Linked DNA regions of Posidoniimonas corsicana. The protein of the gene in region 2 interacts with the protein of the main gene of each other region in a pairwise test. Links are inferred from orthologs where the notes say so. Each region holds a gene or a part of one and is shown on either strand. Other genes may lie near its edges. The genes, in order: KOR34_RS17045 and KOR34_RS16425.

Region 1 (6,274 bases), 160 kb from region 2 along the record:
CACCGCGCGGTTGCGGTACAGGAACTCGATCAGGTTCCCCTCGTGCGGCTGCAGCCAGTCGACTTGGGGGGTGGGGATCGGGCCGAGGTTCAGGCGGTCGATGTCGGTGCAGTCGATCAGGTCGGCGCGGAACGACTCGTCGTTGGTGATCGCGGTGCCGATCAGCGTCGTGCCGATGGCGTCTAGCATCTTCTCCTGCGGGCACTCGACCACGCTGACCGCCGGGAACATATACTCCTTGTTGGCGGCGGGCGCGTCGGGGCTGTCGCAGTGCAGCACCACCGGGCGGAGGTACGCGACCGGGTCCTTCTCCACCAGGCGGTCACCGTAGGCCTCGGTCATGTGCGTGGTTTGCGGGTCGTTGATGTCGGCCTCGATCGCTCCCCAGATGGCTGGCGCCGCGCCGGGGATGGTGAACGCGGCGAGCTGCGACTGCGGGTCGTCGGGCGGCAGCACCTCGACCGGGCCGAGCCGCTCCGCCAGCGCCTGGGCGATTTCACGCGTGTGCCGCGAGGCGTAGATGCTGCTGCAGTTGATGCAGCTGCGGCCGCCATTCTTCAGCACGCTGTCGACCATCAGGTCGATGTGCTGCTCCCACTGGTCGACGCAGTCGTCGCCGAAGAGGATCTTGCTGTAGCCCGGGCCGTGCGGCTGCACGCGGGGGTTCCCCTCGTACTGCGCGATGGTCTGGGGGCCGCCGAAGATCATGCTGCGGCGGCAGCTGGCCAGGATGGCGCCGCCGATCTCGGCGCCGGCGCCGGGGTACAAACAGAACGCCTCCCTGGGAATGCCGGCCTGGACCATAGCGGAGTAAACCCGGTACGGCGTCCAGGGTTCCGAAGATCCCGGCTTCAGCACCAGGCCCATCTGCAGCGCGATCACCGGCAGCCACAGCGTGTGCACGCCCGGCGAGTTGCTCGGCAGCACGGCGCCCAGCGCGTCGCACTGCGCGGCGTAGCTGACGGTCACCCCGCGGCCCTCCTCGCCGTAGCCGCGGGCCAGGATGTTCAGGTCCAGGCCGCGGGTCAGGCAGTCCAGGATCCGCTCCATGTTCTTCAGCACGAACGCGTTCTTCGTGACGTTCGCCTCGCACATGCTGACCGGCATGCCGGTGGTGGCGGACTGCTGCTGCACAAAGTCGGCGGGCGTCTGCTGCGAGTCGCCCACGGCCAGCGTGCCCGACTCAAACAGCTCGCCCGCCTCGGCGCACCTGGCGATCAGCTCGGCCGGCGACATCGCCTGCAGCGCCCGGCGGGCGTGCTTGGCCTTCTTGGCGTCTCGGCGGACGATGCCGGAGCCGACCGTGTGGACCTTGGCGATCGGCTCGCCGGTGTAGAAGTGCGAGACCTGGTCAACGTCGAGAGACTCGTAGGGCTCGCCCCAACGGATAGCTGGCAGCTCGATCATCTGGGAACCGGTAAGAGGCGGGAGAACAGTGAGGGCCGCCCCTGCGCTGGGGCGCAGCCACATTCTACCGGCATCCTAGGCGGGGCGAAACACTCCGCCAAGCTGGCCGCGGCCGCCCGACGCCTACCGTACGCCAGCTTACCGAAGTGTGCTGCCGATCATGGTGCGGGCCTGCTGCTCGGACTGGTCGCCCGGCTTGGCGTGGATCACCAAGAAGTAGTTGTACTGCGACGACGGCGTCGGCAGCTGGAAGTAGTCCTGGAAGCTGACGCCTTCGCGGCGGGTCTTCATCAGGAACCGCACCCCCGATACGCTCTTGCGGCCGATGGTCATCCGCGTGGTGTTGCGGCTCAGGTCGGACACCTCCGGGAGCCCCTCGTAGAACTCGGCCATGTGGTCCGCCAGGAAGTTGAGCGTGGTGCCCTTCGCCTTGCGGTGGATGGTGATCTGGCAGGTCCTGCCCTTGAGCATCCACGAAGCGGACGTCGGGGCGCCCTCGCTTGCGCTGTTGAGCACCGTGAAGCCCGTCGGATAGCTAAACGAGAAGTTGTCCACGTGCAGACGCTGAGCGGGCTGCAGCTCGACCTTCACTGGGACCGACCGCCCGTTCACCTGGATATTGCTGCTCACGCCCTCGACCAGCACGTGCTTCGTGCGGCCGATGGTCAGCTCCACCTCCGACGGCGCGGCCTCGTAGCCACTCGCCTGGGCGCTCGGCGCACACGCGGTAGTCAGGCTGATACAAAGCATCTGGAGCAGGCGTCGCCGCATCGGTGTCCCTTTCAATTCTCGGCCCGGGTGGTCAACGCAAAGCTAGCCCGCCGACGGAAAGTCGCATGACCAAACTGGGTGTTTGCCGATCAACGCAACCGGGCCTCGGCCGGAACAGCCGGCGCCGCCGGTTTGGTTGTTAACACCCGCAGGTGCTACGATGCGGGCTGCCCCCTACCGCCGCGAGGCCTCGGAGCTATGCAGAACGGGTTTTCACTTAAGTGGCTGCTGTTGGGCGTTACTTATGCGGCGCTGGCAGCGGCCGCCTGCAGCCAGCAGGGCAAGCTCTGGGAGCAGTTCCTGTGGCTGCTCACCGGACTGGTCACAGCCTACGCGGTGCTGGCGGCTTGTCTGCTGGCGGGCCGCGCACGGGCGATGGCGCTCGGGTTCTCGCTGTTCGCGTTGTCTTACGGCGCGGCTTTGTGGTGGTTCCCGGCGATGTCGCCGGTCACGTTTGTGGCCTACGCGCGGGGCTTCGACGACCCGGCCGGCCAGGACATGACCGAGCGGGCCCAGTCACGCCGACTGAGCATGGCGTACGAGCTGCGGATCGCCCTGCAGGCGGCGAACGAAGAGTACCGCGAGCGGGCAAAGCGTCAGTCCGAAGCGCTCAAGCTGCGCGAGGACTTCTACGCGCGGCTCGAGGCGCTAGAGGGCTCGGCCAACGCGATCGGCATCGCCGGCATAGGGCTGCTGGGGCTGGTGCTCGCCGCGCGGCTCACAGCAACGGGCAGCCCCACGCGGCCCACGGAGGAGGAGTCGCGTCACCCGCTGGACGACGCCGAGCCGGAGTCAGACTGACGTCGACTACCGCTCGCCGATTGGCACCACGGTCCGCTCCAGCGGCCCGGTGTACACCTGACGCGGGCGGCAGATCTTCTTGCCGGGGCTCTGCCGCATCTCCAGCCAGTGGGCGATCCAGCCCGGCAGGCGGCCGATGGCGAACATCACGGTGAACATCTCGACCGGGATGCCGATAGCGCGGTAGATGACGCCGGAGTAGAAGTCGACGTTGGGGTAGAGCTTGCGCTCTATGAAGTACTCGTCGGACAGCGCGGTGTCGGCCAGCTGCTTGGCGACGTCGAACATCGGGTCCTCGATGCCGCGCTTGGCCAGCAGCTTCTCGCAGCTCGCCTTGATGATGCGGGCGCGGGGGTCGAAGTTCTTGTAGACGCGGTGGCCGAAGCCCATCAGGCGGAAGTTGTTGGCCTTGTCCTTCGCCATGTCGACGTACTTCTTGACGTCGCCCCCGTCGGCCACGATGCGGTCCAGCATCGCGACGCAGGCCTCGTTGGCGCCGCCGTGCAGCGGGCCCCACAGGGCGCAGATGCCGGCCGAGATGCTGGCGAACAGGTTGGCGTCGGAGCTGCCTACCATCCGGACGGTGCTGGTGCTGCAGTTCTGCTCGTGGTCGGCGTGCACGATCAACAGCAGGTTGAGCGCCTCGACGAAGTCGGGGTCGATCTCGTACGGCTCGCTGGGAACCGAGAACATCATCTGCAGGAAGTTCTCGCAGTACGACAGCGAGTTGTCCGGGTAGACGAACGGCTGGCCGATCGACTTCTTGTGCGAGTAGGCCGCGATGGTCGGGATCTTGGCCAGCAGCCGGTGGATGGTGGTGTCGACCACCTGCGGGTCGGTCAGGCTGACGAGGTCCTGGTAGAACGTGGAGAGCGCGCCGACCACCGAGCTGAGGATGGCCATCGGGTGCGCGTCGCGCGGGAAGCCGTCGTAGAAGATCCGCAGGTCCTCGTGCAGCAGCGAGTGCCGACGCAGCGAGTTGCGGAAGTCTTCCAGCTGCGCGACGGTCGGCAGCTCGCCGTAGATCAGCAGGTACGCGACCTCGACGAAGTCGCACTTGGCGGCCAGGTCCTCGATCGGGTAGCCCCGGTACCGCAGGATGCCCTGCTCGCCGTCCAGGAAGGTGATGTCGCTGGTCGTTGAGCCGGTGTTGACGTAGCCCTCGTCCAGAGTGACCAGCCCCGTCTGCTTCCGCAGCGCAGAGATGTCGAGCGCCTCTTCGCCCTCGGTCCCTCGGATCAGGGGCAGGTCAATCTCTTGTTCGCTGACGGTCAGCCGACCTACCTCACCCATCGACAACTCCTTCGCTGTGTCGCCTTATTTGTCGCTCTAGTATCTGCTCCGCGCCCGCGGCGGCCGCCAGGGCCGACGCCGCGGAGCGGGTAGTGTAACCCGTTTGGTGGCTGATCAGCAATCGTCCAGACCGCCGCCCCGCGCCGCATTCCGCCTGTCTACGACGTCTGCGCAAGGGTTTTCGCACGGCTGTGGGGGTTGCTCCGGCCCGCTGAAGAGACGCCACACACCGGCGGCGGGGCCGGGCCTCAACGGCGCGCCCGGGGCATCGCTGCCCAGCGGACGCGCCGTATCGTGGCCAAGTGGCAAAGCCGCCTAATCGTTGCTCCCGGCCGGCGGCCCGGCGGCGCCCGCCGACTCAGAATGAGGCGGATTCTCCAGCCGGGGCGCCGGTTGCGCCGATTAGCTCCGTCCGCAACGCGTCTTACGCCGCCCGCCGAGCACGAGGCGCCACGCCCAACCGGCCGCGGGACACGTAGGCAACCGTGCGGCAGTACACGCACGGCAGCTCCACCCGCATGCCGCAGCCGGGGCAACGCAGGTAGACCGGCTGGCCCCCGTCAGGGTCGCCGTCGGCTACGCCTGACCGGCGGACGCCGGTCGCAACCGCGTCGACCGCCCACCGGCTCACGCCCACCTGCCTGGCGATCGCCCGCCGCGACAGGCGGCCCTCGCCAAGCAGATCCTCAATCTCCGAAACCACGGGATAAGGCAGCATCTCCCCCCCTGCTGTGAAAGTCCCACTCGGACAAACCAACCACCGCCCACAACCGCTACCCCTCATCGCGTCCCTCGTCGCGTTCTTCGAGCCCCGGCCCATCGGCGCCCAACAGGCGATGCCACGGCTGCGCTGACAATCTGCGGAGCGCGGCGGCCGGCGCCGCAGTAGTCACAACTGATAGGCAACGCACCGCCACGCCGGTCATTCAGCACAGCCCAAACACTGAACTAACGTTCACCAACCAGGCGCCAGCCTAACATTTACGGCGGCCGATTTCTAGCAACAAACCCAAGAAATAAAGCCACTTTTGTGCGGCAGGAGCGAGGCTTTGCAGTCTGCAAGCTGGGCGGGGAGGAGACGGTGACAGTGAGGGGGCTTTGCGGGATGTGGAGGCTTTAACGGCGCCCGCGGCGCACCTCACCCGCTGCTGGCCCGCTTGTCGATGAACGACCAACAGTATGGATTGCCAGCGATTGCCGCATGGAGGCTGCGCGACCCATCCCTACGGAGCCGCCCGTGTCGTACCACATCCTGCAATCGATTCTCGGCGCCGCGTTCTTGGCGGTGTGGTCGTTCATTGCAGTCACGATGCTGCGCGACAAACTGTCGGAGGCCCGCCGCAAGCGGCTCTCGAGCCAGCCGACCGCGCCGCCCGCCCCTAAGTACAGCAAGCGTCGCCGGCGGCGGCGCGACCGCGACCAGGCGGTCGCCGGGGCGTAGCGGGTGGAGAACTCGCGCCGCGCTACAGCTGGGCGTGGGTCGAGCCCTGTGAGTCGAGGCGTTCGAGCGCCTCGTTGAACATCCGGTAGAGCTGTGGCTCGAGCTGCTCGAGCTCGATCAGGTCGTCGGCCGCCAGGAACTGGCCGGCCGCCTCGCGGGCCTGGTCCCAGTACTCCATGCCGACAAACGCAACGGTCAGTCCGGCGGCCGCAAAGCGACGCACGTAGGGGTCGGAATCGCCGGCCATGTCGTACAGGCGGAGGCAGACGTCGCGCGCCTCCTCGTAGCGGCCCTGCCCCAGATACAAACGCGCCAGCCCCTGGTCGGCCATCATCTCGTGGCGGACGTCGAGGTCTTCGGAGAAGTAGGTCTTCACTGCTTTCCAGGCCGCCTCGGTGTCGACCTGCTTGGCGAAGTAGAGCTGGCTGAGCACGTCGTCGCGTTCTTCGATCAGCGTGCGCTCGCTGGACAACAGCGGCGCGGGCTGGGTCGCCATGCCGACCAGTCCGCCGGCCATCAGCAGCGCGGCCACCACCGCCACGCGACGCCCCCAGGGCGAGC
Region 2 (6,241 bases):
AGCCGGTGGCCGTCGAGCGGACCAGCCAACTGACCACGGTTCAGGAGCTGGTGTCGTTGGGGCACGGCGTGTCGATGATCCCGGCCATGGCGCGGCGGCTCGACGAATCGCCCAACCGGGTCTACCGCACGCTGGCCGGCGAGGTCCCCAACCGCACCATCGCGATGCTGTGGAACCCCTACCGGTTCGAGAGCAAGCTGCAGCGGGCGCTCAAGGAACGCCTGCGGTCGTATGCCGCAGAGTTCGAGGCCCGGCTGACCGACGGCCTGCCTTGAGCCGCCTCAGGTGGACCGAAGACTCCACTAGCAAAAGCATCGCCCCCCAGGCCCGGCTGGAAGTCCGTTGGCTGCCGTCCTGAGACGGGGCCGCCGGTTTCCTGCTGAGCCTGAGGGGCTGGATGCTGGTGGGGGCCTGACCGGGTCGTTATCGCAGTGCGGTAGTCTTACCCGCGGTCCCCCTCCGCAGCGTCGATACGCGACGGATTTCGGTTAGCAGCCCTAGCGCCTCGAACTCCGCAGCCACGTCTTCGGCCTCGGCAAGCGTGCCGTAGGTCTCGTGGTAGCGCCAGTCGGGCTCCTTCACGCCCTCGAAAATGGTCGTGGTGAACAGATTGTCGGGATCGACCCAGTCGTTCGTGGAGGGGTCGATGCCGTTCCAGTCCTGGCGGTCGCGGTACTTCAGCGCGTCCTCATAGCTGGCGAACGCGCCGCTGTACCAGTACTTGCCGTTCTCGTACGCGTACTCGACGTACCAGGCGACGTCGGTTCCCGGCTTGGCAATGTACAACTCGTAGTCGTACATGCTGTCCATCGCGTCGGCCAGCGGGATCGAAACGGGGTCGCCGTACACCTCCTCCAGCGAGACCGAGCCGCTCTGCGCGAGGGCGGCAGTGGGGGACAGCAGGGCAACCAGGCCGGCGACGGCGATCAGGATCAACATGGCGAAACTCACTTCGTGCGTGGGGGTGGGGGCGAGCACGCCCTGTGCTCTCGCCCGCTAGTACGCACCACGCCGCGGGCTGTTACGCGCCATCGGAAGATTCTTGGCCATCGCGGAGCGCTTCGAGCCGCTGGCGGAGCTCCTCGATGCAGCGGTTGACCTGCTGTTCGTCGTCCAGGCCGTCGAGGTCGAGATCGGCGGCCGCCAGGGGGCGTCCGATGCGGACCTCGATCGGCGACCCCAGCCGCAGCCGCAGCGTGTGCGGCCGCAGCGCGTAGTAAGCGCCCTCCAGCCAGACCGGCGCCACCGGCACGCCGAGACGCACCATCAGCAGCCCCACGCCGGGCTTCAGCTCCTGGAGCCGGCCGTCGATGGTGCGGGTGCCCTCGGGGAACCAGACTAGGTTTTCGTCGCGCTCGAGCACGGCCGCCGCGGCCGCCAACGCCGAGGCCTTACGCTCGATAGGCACCGTTTTTGCTAACCTATTAAAAAACCGCCGCACCGCGTGCCGCAGCACGGCGCCCCGCCGGCCGGCCCAGCGGGTCTTGTCGAGGGTGGCGTTGTCAAGGGCGGCGAACAGCGCCGCGCCGTCCAGCGAGCTGGTATGGTTGGGGGCGATGACCAATGGCCCCTCGGCCGGCAGCCGGTCGAGGCCACGGACCGTGAACCGGAACAGCAGTCGCATCAGCCGGCGGTTGATCGCGATAAACAGCCGCCGCAACCGCGAACGCACCGGCCCCAGCGGGCGGAGCCAGCGGCGCTGCTCGTCGGTCAGGTGCTGCTCCGGCTGGTCGAAGTAGTCGCTTGCGGAGGCGCCCTGCATCCCGTCCTCTCAAAAACCTGTGGTTCGACCTCAACCCCGAGGATCCATGCTCACGCTAATGCAAATCTCGGACCTTCACTTCGGCCCGCACTACCTGCCGAAGGTGGGCGAGGCGACCCTCCGCGCCGCGCACGACCTGCGGCCCGGCGTGCTGGTGGTGAGCGGTGATTTTACCCAGCGCGCTAAGCCGGTGGAGTACCAGGCGGCCCGCCGGTTCCTGGACGACCTGCCGGCGGCGCCGCAGGTCGTCACGCCCGGCAACCACGACGTGCCGCTTTACCGGGTGTGGGAGCGGCTGACCGAGCCGTACAAGCACTACCGCCACTACATCAGCGAGGAGCTGGACAGCGTGCTGCGGGTGGAGGGCGCGTGTGTGGTGTCGCTCAACTCGGCGGCGCCCTACCACGCGATCACCAACGGCCGGATCCGCAACCACCAGCTCGACTACTGCGCCGAGCAGTTCCAGCGGGCCGGCGACGGCGAGCTACGCGTCGTGGTGGCGCACCACCACTTCGCCCCCGCGCCGGACTACGAGCAGACCGACGTGATGCCGCGGGCCAAGCGGGCGATGGACCGGTTCGAGTCGGTGGGCGTCGACCTGATCATGGGCGGGCACCTGCACCGCGCGTACATCGGCAACTCGCTGGACATCTACCCCGGCTCGCGGCGCCAGCGGGGCGTCATTATCTGCCAGTCGGGCACCACCACGTCGCGGCGGGGCCGCGCCCGCGAGCGCGAGAAGAACTCGTTCAACCTGGTGGAGGTCAGCGACCGCTCGATTACGATTACGCACTGGATGTACTTCTCGGACACCGACGGATTTGAGCCGATCAGCACGCACCGGTTCCCGCGGTGGCCAAACCGCAACCTCTCGGCGTAGCTTACCGCGGAACCACGCTTATCGGGGGACTACCACCTCGATCGCGGCGGGGACCGCCTCGAACTCGAACGGCTGCCCCACGAGCATCTCGCCGTCGGCCAGGAAACGGAGCTCGGGCTGCGCCTCGACCCGCAGCCGGCGGGTCCGCAGGTGCGTGACGCGTTGGTCCTCCAGGTAGTCGCCGAGGAAGAACTCGGCGCTCAGGGCCGCCAGGTCGAGCGGGGTGCCGTCGCGAACCGCGACCACGTCCAGCAGCCCGTCGGTCATGCTGGCGCGGGGCGCGACCCGCAGCCCGCCGGCGGCGAACGCGCCGTTCGCCACGATGATGTTCCAGAGCGGCGTTTCAAGCACGCCGTCGTCGTGCTCCAGGCTGACGTGGTAGGCCTGCAGGTCCGCCATCACCGGCAACGCGCTGCGGAGGTAGCACCACGGGCCCCAGGCCGCCTTCTCCTCGTGCTTCAGGCACTCGATCACTCGGTCGCTGTTTCCGCCGCTCGCCACGCAGGCGTAGTAGCGCTCACTCCCCGCGAACGACGCCCTGGCCAGGTCGATGGTCACGCGCTGGTCGGACCCGAGCGCCGCGTACGCCGACAGCGGGTCGAGCGGCACGCCCAACGCGCGGCACAGGTTGTTCCCGGTGCCCAAGGGCACGAGGCCCAACGGGGGACGGCGGTCGCAACGCATCATGGTGTTGATGACCGAGTTGATGGTGCCGTCCCCGCCGGCGACGACGATGATGCGGGCCTCGGCGCACGCCTCGCGCACCGCCTGCTCACCCTCTTCCGGCGTGTGGGTCTCGACGACCACTAGCTCCTCGCCGAACATCTGCTGGAGCTGCTGCGGCAAAAAGTCCTCGGGGTTCGCGGGACCCGCCGCAGCGTTCCGCAAGACGTAGACCGGCGTTCGGGTGAGCTGTGGCATCGTGCGTGGCACTCGGGGGTCTCAGAAAGAAACGGCTCCCTGCATCAGGACAGGCGGCGCGCCGCCGGTCAAGCTTTCCGCTGTGCAAGCTACGGGACAGGCTACGGGCGGTCCCACACCCGGTGCTTCTTGGACCAGTCGATAAAGTCGCCGAAGCCCCCGTCCACCGCCACAACGCCCTGCCCCGCCTCGGCCGGGACGCCGGCGTCGTCGAGCAGCGACTCGGCGGCCTTGGTGTAGCCGATCACCTTGAGGTGCCCGTGGGCCATCCGCAGCCAGTTGGCGGCCGCCTGCTGCTTGCCGAGCATGGCCGAGTCGTCCGCGGTGGGCGCCACGACAACGCAGTCGAACAGGGCCGACGGGGCGCCGTCGAGGAAGTCGTCGGGCGTGACCTCGCCGCCGCTGCTGTCGGCGAACGGGCCGGCGGCCGGGGCGATGATGGCCAGCGTGGCGCCCTCCTCCTCGACCGCCTTCTGCAGCGACGCCAGCCATTTGGCGTCGACGCCGTCGGTGGTCAGCAGGCCGACCTTCTTGCCCATCAGCGTCTGCGGCGCCTTCTTGTATTGCGATAACGCGGGCGATGGTTCCGAGTCGCGCACCGGGGCGGCGGGCTTGATGTCGTCCGCCATGCCGACCATGCCGAGCTTCTTCGACACGTCCTCGCACAGCCCCTCGTCGATTAGCTTCAGGTGGCCCAGCATCCGCTTGCGGACCTTCAGCTCCTTGCACTTGCCGAGCTCGAACGCCAGGCCGCCGGCGATGTGCTCCTGCTCCACGTCCAGCATCGAGCGGTAGAACTGCCTCGCCTGCGTGTAGTGGTCCGCGAAGCTCTCCGGCCGCGTTCGCATCTTGTCGCCCGCTTCGGGGACGGGTGCGCTGGAGAAGCCGGTCTTGGGGCACTCGCGCGGCGCTCCGTCGTCCAGGGTGTTGGGCTCGTTGGCGACCCGGCCGGTCGGCACGAACGTCTGCATGTGACCGTCGCGTTGGAAGTTGCTGATCGGGCACTTCGGCTGGTTGATCGGGATCTGGTGGAAGTTGGGGCTGCCGAGCCGCGAGAGCTGGGTGTCGAGGTAGCTGAACAACCGGCCCTGCAGCAGCGGGTCGTTCGAGAAGTCGATGCCTGGCACCACGTGCGACGGGCAGAACGCCACCTGCTCGGTCTCGGCGAAGAAGTTGTCCACGTTGCGGTTGAGGACCATCTTGCCGAGCGGGGTGAGCGGCACGAGCTCCTCGGGGACCAGCTTGGTGGGGTCGAGCACGTCGAAGTTGAAGCCCGCGGCCTCCTCCTCGGTGAAGGCCTGCACGCACAGCTCCCACTCCGGGTAGTCGCCCGACTCGATCGCGTTCCACAGGTCGCGGCGGTGGAAGTCGGGGTCGGCGCCGTTGATCACGACCGCCTCGTCCCAGACGAGCGAGAACGTGCCGAGCTTCGGCCGCCAGTGGAACTTGACCAGCGTGACGTCGCCCTGCTCGTTGATCATCCGGAAGGTGTGCACGCCGAACCCCTCCATCATGCGGAACGAGCGGGGGATGGCCCGGTCCGACATGACCCACATCAGCATGTGCATGCTCTCGGGGATCAACGACACGAAGTCCCAGAAGGTGTCGTGCGCGGACTGCGCCTGGGGGAAGTCGCGGTCCGGCGCCGGTTTGACGCTGTGGATCAGGTCCGGGAACTTGATGGCGTCCTGGATGAAGAACACCGGGATGTTGTTGCCGACCAGGTCGTAGTTGCCCTCGCTGGTGTAGAACTTCACCGCGAAGCCGCGCACGTCCCGCGCCGCGTCTGGCGAGCCCGCGCTGCCGGCGACCGTCGAGAACCGCACGAACACCGGCGTCTGCACCGCGGGGTCCTGCAGGAAGTCCGCCTTGGTGAGCTTGGCGTGCGACTCGTAGGCCTGGAAATAGCCGTGGGCGCCGTAGCCCCGGGCGTGGACCACACGTTCCGGGATGCGCTCGTGGTCGAAGTGCGTGATCTTCTCACGCAGCAGGTGGTCCTCCAGCAGCTGCGGCCCGCGGGGTCCGACCGTCAGCGTGTTCTGATCGTCGCTGACCGCCACCCCCTGGTTGGACGTCAGCCTACCCTCGGGCGACGCGGCGTGCTGGTGGAGCTCCCCGCCCTTGCCGAGCGCTTCGTTTTTCTTTGTATCTGACACAGCACATTCCTATCGTTGAGCATTGAAGGCGGCGGGGACGGCCCCGCCGTACGGTGTTCTGATTGAGCGGCAGCCGGCCGACTGATTACCCGGCCAGCTTCTTGGCGATCTCGGCTACGTGCCTGCCCTGGAAGCGGGCGATGGCGAGTTCGTTCTCCGAGGGCTGACGCGAGCCGTCATCTTTGGCCAGCGTCGTGGCGCCGTAGGGCGTTCCGCCGGTGATCTCGCCCATCTCCGAGAGCTCCGGGCAGCTGTAGGGAACCCCAACCACCACCATGCCGTGGTGCAGCAGCGTAGTGTGGAAGCTGGTGATGGTGGTCTCTTGGCCGCCGTGCTGAGTCGCGGTCGAGGCGAACACGCTGCCGACCTTTCCCACCAGCGCGCCCTTCTTCCACAGCCCGCCCGTCGAGTCGAGGAACGTTCGCATCTGGGCGGCCATATTGCCAAAGCGGGTCGGCGTGCCGAACACGACCGCGTCCGCCTCGGCGAGCACGTCGGTGGTGGCCTCGGGCACGTCAGCGA

Evidence for each region.
Region 1: the proteins of KOR34_RS16425 (region 2) and KOR34_RS17045 interact in binary tests that used the Escherichia coli proteins (3 or more experiments, as listed by UniProt). The link is inferred for Posidoniimonas corsicana from one-to-one orthologs.

The regions. Positions count from the first base shown.
Region 1 is NZ_SIHJ01000002.1:234,228-240,501, forward strand. Bases 2,130-4,988 are described here. They hold KOR34_RS17045 (citrate synthase), read right to left. Parts: upstream 4,273-4,988; coding sequence 2,986-4,272; downstream 2,130-2,985. Other genes in these bases: KOR34_RS17035 (hypothetical protein), read right to left, coding at 2,130-2,178; KOR34_RS17040 (hypothetical protein), read left to right, coding at 2,377-2,979; KOR34_RS17050 (hypothetical protein), read right to left, coding at 4,697-4,988. In the rest of the region: KOR34_RS17030 (aldehyde dehydrogenase family protein), read right to left, coding at 1-1,407; more of KOR34_RS17035, read right to left, coding at 1,546-2,129; more of KOR34_RS17050, read right to left, coding at 4,989-4,990; KOR34_RS17055 (hypothetical protein), read left to right, coding at 5,510-5,713; KOR34_RS17060 (serine/threonine-protein kinase), read right to left, coding at 5,736-6,274.
Region 2 is NZ_SIHJ01000002.1:73,843-80,083, forward strand. Bases 1,613-4,438 are described here. They hold KOR34_RS16425 (diacylglycerol/lipid kinase family protein), read right to left. Parts: upstream 3,564-4,438; coding sequence 2,661-3,563; downstream 1,613-2,660. Other genes in these bases: KOR34_RS16415 (lysophospholipid acyltransferase family protein), read right to left, coding at 1,613-1,762; KOR34_RS16420 (metallophosphoesterase family protein), read left to right, coding at 1,809-2,642; KOR34_RS16430 (catalase), read right to left, coding at 3,665-4,438. Also shown: KOR34_RS16405 (LysR family transcriptional regulator), read left to right, coding at 1-275; KOR34_RS16410 (hypothetical protein), read right to left, coding at 424-939; more of KOR34_RS16415, read right to left, coding at 1,022-1,612; more of KOR34_RS16430, read right to left, coding at 4,439-5,719; wrbA (NAD(P)H:quinone oxidoreductase), read right to left, coding at 5,805-6,241. UniProt on the Escherichia coli protein: In vitro phosphorylates phosphatidylglycerol but not diacylglycerol; the in vivo substrate is unknown.